Regions from separate parts of the Paenibacillus sp. LT-B23 genome, predicted to be linked through region 2. Evidence: riboswitches for the same ligand, from Rfam matches in the RefSeq annotation. Region 2 holds a riboswitch; the other holds the start of a gene.
What was found. Region 2 has a riboswitch for ZMP and ZTP ahead of ACWXW9_RS15005 (TIGR01440 family protein). Riboswitches for the same ligand answer to the same signal wherever they lie in the genome.
Positions count from the first base shown of each region.

Region 1: linked by a shared signal. The riboswitch ahead of ACWXW9_RS20840 (bifunctional 5,10-methylenetetrahydrofolate dehydrogenase/5,10-methenyltetrahydrofolate cyclohydrolase) and the one ahead of ACWXW9_RS15005 (TIGR01440 family protein) in region 2 are both predicted to bind ZMP and ZTP.

Region 1 is NZ_JBSQBM010000018.1:51,495-54,906, forward strand. Features, by position in the region: gene ACWXW9_RS20830 (stalk domain-containing protein) at 1-193, opposite strand, end outside; gene ACWXW9_RS20835 (cyclodeaminase/cyclohydrolase family protein) at 346-981, opposite strand; gene ACWXW9_RS20840 (bifunctional 5,10-methylenetetrahydrofolate dehydrogenase/5,10-methenyltetrahydrofolate cyclohydrolase) at 978-1,844, opposite strand; ZMP/ZTP riboswitch at 1,958-2,042, opposite strand; gene desA (Delta(5) desaturase DesA) at 2,262-3,317, shown strand; gene ACWXW9_RS20850 (sensor histidine kinase) at 3,390-3,412, shown strand, end outside.
Region 2 is NZ_JBSQBM010000011.1:24,016-27,427, reverse strand. Features, by position in the region: gene glyA (serine hydroxymethyltransferase) at 1-1,235, opposite strand, end outside; gene ACWXW9_RS15005 (TIGR01440 family protein) at 1,364-1,951, opposite strand; ZMP/ZTP riboswitch at 2,236-2,317, opposite strand; gene ACWXW9_RS15000 (low molecular weight protein arginine phosphatase) at 2,396-2,980, opposite strand; gene ACWXW9_RS14995 (manganese efflux pump MntP) at 3,065-3,412, opposite strand, start outside.

The DNA.
Region 1 (3,412 bases), on a different contig from region 2:
CGTTGGGCTTATCTTCTACACGAGTCGGTACGGATTGATTATAGCCCCATAACCACAAGCTCCCATCGGATTGAATCAGACTCCCGGAATCATAAGAGCGAATACGGGACGTCGATTCATCTTCGGCCGCCCATGCACTGGAACTGAACAATAACAACGCGATCATACTGATTAACAGAGTACGTCTTTTCATGCGTTTTTCCTCATTTCTTCATCAATGTATATAAGGAGAATATCTACTTATCAATAGACGAAGAATTTATAGAAAAGTTTTCCAGAACAAATCAATTCCAAAAAAATAACCTCCAGAAACCCATGCTTAGACATGGATTTGGAGGTTATTTCTTAGCTCGTTATTCGGCCACGCACGATCAATAAGGTTTGCGCTTTGATTTGTCCAATTTCACTAATGAGCGCAGCCGTTTTCGCTTCATAGGCGTGTTTGACATCCAAATCTTTCAGGGAAGCAAGGTTAATTTCAACGGTGAGCAGGGCGGATTGGGCGGCAGCCTCGAACAGAATCGCGCCTATGCCGAGATCAGAAATGACATTTTTGTTGGACAGTTCCACAATACTGTAGGCACGCTGCATTCCGTCCCGGCACACTTCCAGCAAACGCATCGGCACCTCAATGGCGGCGATCACCACGGTCTGTAGGGAATGGGTTCGATAGCGTTTTTCTTCGTCTGTTTCTTTGGGCAAGCGCAATGCGGTCATGTATTGTTCAAAGGATTGAATGTCTGCGGTCATCAGTTCCTCACAGCGCGCAGACAGATTTTCCATGCTATGAATCACTTCAGTGATTTGACCATGAACATGCGCGTATTTTTCTCCTTGGGTAAGGCTGGCGGTCATGGAGGTCATAGCCGCGCCCAGTGCCGCTGCCAGTGCGGATACACTTCCTCCGCCGGGGGTAGGCGCTGCACTTCCAGCCTCTCTTAGAAAATGTCCGATGGAATCACTCCACGACAGTTCACTCATGAATAGGCCACCTCTCTGGAGTATTGTTGCAGATCTATTGCTTTGAGCAGATTCTTGTACAAAATCGCAGTTGTTAATGTGCCGACACCGCCGGGAACCGGAGAAATGGCATGTACCTTTTCCCCAACGTCTAAAGCAGCATCCCCCACTATTTTTCCCTCCAGCGTCTCGTTAATTCCCGCATCTACCAAAATCAAACCGGGATGAACCATATCCTGTGTAATCACATCAGGGCAACCGACTGCAACGAAGGCAATGTCTGCATGGCTCAAATGCTCCGCAATATCACGTGTGCCTGCATGACAGGCGGTAACGGTGGCATTTTCTCTTTGCAGCATGTGAAAAAGGGGAAGTCCCACCGTCTGTCCTATGCCGACAAGGGTGACATTTTTGCCTGCCAATGTGTGACCGTAATGTTTGAGTAGCTCAATACAGGCTTGAGGCGTAGCGGGATACAATCCGCTTTCACCTGTAACGGTAGCCAGCTTGTTGCCTGGGGTAATTCCATCAATATCCTTGTACGGGGCGATGGATTGTTTAATCGCTGAAGCGGATAGATGCTGGGGAAGAGGCAATTCCAGCATAATACCATGTACATGAGAGGCTTCGTTCAGGCTGCCGATCAGGTGAAGGAGTTCAGCTTCGCTTACATGGCGGTCAAAGGTATGAAGATGAAAGGAGATGCCCAGCTTCTCCGCTATTTTTTGCTTGGTCCGGGCGTAGTAGGCAGAGGCCGGATCGCCTTCTACCAACAGTGTTGCCAAATGAGGGCGATGCCCTTGCTGTTTCATTTGTTCTACTTTGTTACGGATCGTTGCATACACTTGCTCAGCTGCTTCTTTGGATTTCATAATGATAGCCATAGTCTGAACCTCCTCTGAATTTATCGCATGATGGAATCAACAGGGTGTCATGGTCTTGTAAAACGAAAAAAAGTATTTGCACAAGGTCGTCACGACAGACGAATCCTCTGCAAATACTTCTCCCAGGCGAACGGCACGCTTTCATTGTATGCTCCCTCGTGGTTGATTCCACTGACTTCGCCAGTCACATACAGCGTTATTTATCTTATATTTTAACAAATAATCTTCCGAAAAGAAACCCGTGAACATTTGGCAAAGAGGTCATGTTATTTGCCCATATGACAAATGTCATATTCCTGAACTGACGTTTATGACTACTTCGAACACAGGTATCCCCTTATACTGAGGTTAGATCAACATGTACGCCTGACGAGATCAAGGTACGGGCGTCATTTTAAAGGAGGATCAACATTAAGTATGACACAACTCCCATTAGCCCAATTGAAAAAAAATATGGCTCCCTATGAGAAAATAAACACGAAATCCAGCGTTCTGCAACTCATTAATACCCTGGGTCCACTGATTCTGCTATGGTATGCCGCTTATCTTAGTCTGTCGGTATCGTATTGGCTGACCCTTCCCATTACTATTATTGCTTCAGGGTTTGTTATACGAACGTTTATCATTTTTCATGATTGCGGTCATCAATCGTTCTTCAAAAGCCGCAGGCTGAATGACATTGTGGGCACGATTACAGGTATTATTACACTTTGCCCGTATGACCAATGGAAAAATAGCCACGCGATCCACCATGCAACCAGCAGTAATCTGGACAAACGGGGCACAGGTGATATGTGGGTGCTTACGGTGGAAGAGTATATAGAAGCTTCTGCATGGACACGACTGGCTTATCGTGTATACCGGAGTCCATGGGGGATGTTCGGACTCGGTCCGATCTACACTTTTTTGATTTCCTATCGCTTTAACACAAAGAAGGCAAAACGTAAGGAAAGAATAAATACGCATGTAACGAATATATCTCTAGTTGTCTTGTACGCTCTGTTGTGCTGGGCCATCGGATGGCAGAATTTTGTTTTGATACAGGCACCTATTTTTTTTGTATCAGGTGTGCTGGGAATCTGGTTGTTCTATGTACAGCATCAGTTTGAGGATTCGTATTTTGAGCATGATGAAGAGTGGAGCTATATTAATGCAGCCGTAGAAGGCAGCTCTTACTATAAGCTTCCCAAGGTGTTGCAATGGATTACGGGCAATATCGGCTTCCATCACGTTCATCATTTGAGTCCGAAAGTACCGAATTACAATTTGGAGAAGGCGCATGATGCCACCCCACAGCTTCAAAAAGCGACGACTATCACAGTGAGCACAAGTCTGCAATCTCTGAAGTTCCGGCTTTGGGATGAAAGCACGAAAACCTTTTTGACCTTTAAACAAGTGAAGCCGTTGCTCAGCAAACGTGCTGCCGTTACGAAACCCGTCCCCACACCTATTGTGAGTACGGAAAGAAAATAACTTTGTACGAAACACGGTATGATAAGATAAGGGATATAAGCTGAATTAGTGAAATGATAAAGGGTGGGCAGGATGCAAAAATGGTATCAGATTTT
Region 2 (3,412 bases):
GGGTAGATCGGGAATTTGTCTGTCAGTTCGCCAACAGCTTGGCTGGCTTTAAACAATACCGTATCATCCTTCGGATTTTTGAGAGTTTCAGCAATGATTTTACCGATTTTGACCATAGCCTCTTCATCCATACCACGGGATGTTGCAGCAGGTGTACCAATGCGGATTCCGCTGGTAACGAATGGACTGGTCGGGTCGAAAGGAATCGCGTTTTTGTTGACCGTGATGCCCACGGAATCCAGTACATGCTCCGCTTCTTTTCCAGTGATGTTCAAGTTACGCGTGTCCAGCAGCATCAAGTGATTATCCGTACCGCCGGATACAATGTTAATGCCTTCAGCCAGCAATGTCTCAGCCAGCACCTGGGCGTTGCGAACTACGTTTTGCGCATAGGTTTTGAAGGAAGGCTGGAGCGCTTCACCCAAGGCAACGGCTTTAGATGCGATCACATGCATCAAAGGCCCCCCTTGAGTGCCTGGGAAAATCGCTTTATCAATCGCTTGCGCCCACGCTTTGCGAGTCAGAATCAGACCGCCACGCGGACCACGCAGCGTTTTGTGTGTCGTTGTTGTAACAAATTGAGCATGCGGAACCGGGCTTGGGTGAATACCTGCTGCCACAAGACCCGCGATATGTGCCATATCGACCATGAACAGAGCGCCCACATCGTTGGCAATGGAAGCAAAGGCTTCAAAATCGATGGTACGCGGATACGCGCTCGCTCCGGCTACAATCAGACGAGGGCGATGCTTGAAGGCTGCCTTGCGCACTTCATCATAGTCGATGCGGAAGTTGTCTTCACGTACGCCGTAAGCGGCAAAGTTATACAGCAAGCCGGAGGCGTTAACCGGACTTCCGTGTGTCAGATGGCCACCGTGCGCCAGGTTCATACCCAGTACGGTATCTCCAGGTTTAAGAGCTGCCAGATATACTGCCATGTTCGCTTGCGCTCCCGAGTGAGCCTGTACGTTAGCATGCTCTGCACCGAACAGTTCTTTGGCACGGTCGCGTGCAATGTCCTCGACGATATCCACATGCTCACAGCCACCGTAGTAGCGTTTGTTTGGATAACCTTCAGCATATTTATTCGTCAGTACGGAGCCCATTGCTTCCATTACTGCTTCGCTGACGATATTTTCGGATGCGATCAGCTCGATATTGTGGCGTTGTCGTTTCAGTTCAAGTCCCATTGCTTCCAGCACTGCCGGGTCACTTTTACGCAGATGTTCCATCATGATTGATTACTCCCTCTCCATGGTCAATTGTCAGGTATACAGGCAAGCGCCTGCTCCTCTGTTGGGTACCTCATCATCAATGCAAAAAAGATCAATACAAACATGCAGTCCAAGCCAAAATACAAATGCTAGTCGCAGCTTCCGCCGCCTTCTTGCTCCAGACTATACACTGCTCGTTGTCCGCCAATGAGCGGAGGACGAGTGAATGCCGCCGTCACACGCGCTTCGCCAATCCAGCGAAGGCCTGGACGAAACGGAACGGCAATCGGTCGCAAATGCATACCGATCAGCGTCTCACCAATGTCTACCCCCGCATGCGCCTGTACATTCGCTGCCAGACACGCATCTTCCAGCGCACGATAGGCGGCGGTAGCCATAGATCCGCCTGCCGTACGAACGGGAACGGCGGCGACCTCCGTCAGTCCCAGCCGCTCCAGCACGGCTCGCTCAACGACTAGCGCACGGTTCAAATGCTCGCAGCATTGAAATGCCACGTCAAAACCATACGCCCTGCGAACGGATTCCACTCCAGCCAGCAATTGCTGCGCTACATCGAGCGCTCCCGCCGTGCCAATCCGGCTTCCCGCCACCTCACTGGTGCTTACGCCGATAACCAACAGGCGACCAGCTTTGAGACTGGCTGCTTCTGCGATTTCCTTCACGACAGAAGCGGTCTGTGCTTTAAGCGCAACCTCATGATCCAATTGTCCTACCATTGGAACCTCCTTTGGTTGAACGGCCCCACAGAGACTGGGCACGGGCTTATGCCCCATGTTCAACACACTCTCTCCTGATATCACAATCTGACTATATTATAGCCGATGAATCGGATTTCGAGCAGGAAAAATGGAAAAACTGCTTAAAGGACCCTCTCTCGGTTTGGATACTCGAAGTAACAGCATGCGGAAGAATAATAGCCATTTGTCTGGACGGAAGGACACTGGAGGCCGGACCTAGTTCATATACGAAAAAAGAGCAGTCCACAGCCTATGTGGATTTGCTCTTTTGCCCAGGCGACCGGCCGTATATCCGGTGCTCCATCGTGGTTAACCCCACTTTTGTCGCCAGTTACACCGGATTCTTGTTTTTCCACCTTATCTTAACGGATTAACCGCCGAAAATCAACAGATCCCGTACAAAATAGATAGGTAATCCAAACTTTATTCGGACAAGGACTGTAGCTTGTCCACCAGCTTGTGCAGCGCTGTTCGGATTTCTGCAGCCGTGACATCGTAATCTTCACGCGACCCGCCGAACGGATCGGAAATATCAAAGCCCGGAATACGTTGACGCAGTTCAATCATCCGCTCACGCTCCCGTGCCGAAAGCTCCTGACCTAATGATCCCATCAGTTGTTGCGAAGCGTACAGACCATCCAGCTCCTGTACATCATTCAGCACTGAATCCCGGTCCTCCACATATTCCTTGAGCGTAAACACCTTGCCCACCGTTTGGGGAAAGCGCTGAATGACGTGCTGCTTATGCCCTTGGGTCAAGGTTAAAATCAGATGTGCCCACTCGGCAAGCCCACCGTTCAAAGAAGTTGAGGTGATTTGATCCGAGATATTGTGGTCACGTAGCACTGCCTCTGCATGTCGGGAAATGGGCGTACCTTCCATCGCGGCTACTCCCGCCGAGCGCACTTCCAACCCTAGCCCGTGCTCAGCAGACAGCTTGCGCAGCATCCCTTCAGCCATTGGACTGCGACAGGTGTTCCCTGTGCAAACGAATAAGATATGTTTCAACGTCTTCACCCCCCGTAAGTTAAAAAATATATAAACAGAGGATTACTAAAATCCTGTATTTATTTTACACTGTCCGCCCCAAAATCAAAACATAAACATAATGCCAAATGCCAGTAAAATAGCACCGCCCACCGCTTCTCCATAGTCTCCCAGATTGCGGCTGACCTTGCGGCCTAACAGCAGTCCCAGCATCGCCATCGCTCCCCCGCAAAAGCCAAACGTCAGAACGGTCAGCACCAAATCACTCTGGAACATGCCCAGTGATACCCCGACAGAAAAGGAGTCGACGCTCACCCCAAGCGAAAATAGTAAAAGGCCCAGGGGCGAACGATGGTCCAGCACCTGTACCCCGTCACCTTTGAAGGAATTATACACCATATGCCCGCCCAAAAGGATAAGCAATCCCCCTGCAAAATAGGTCGTCACATGACC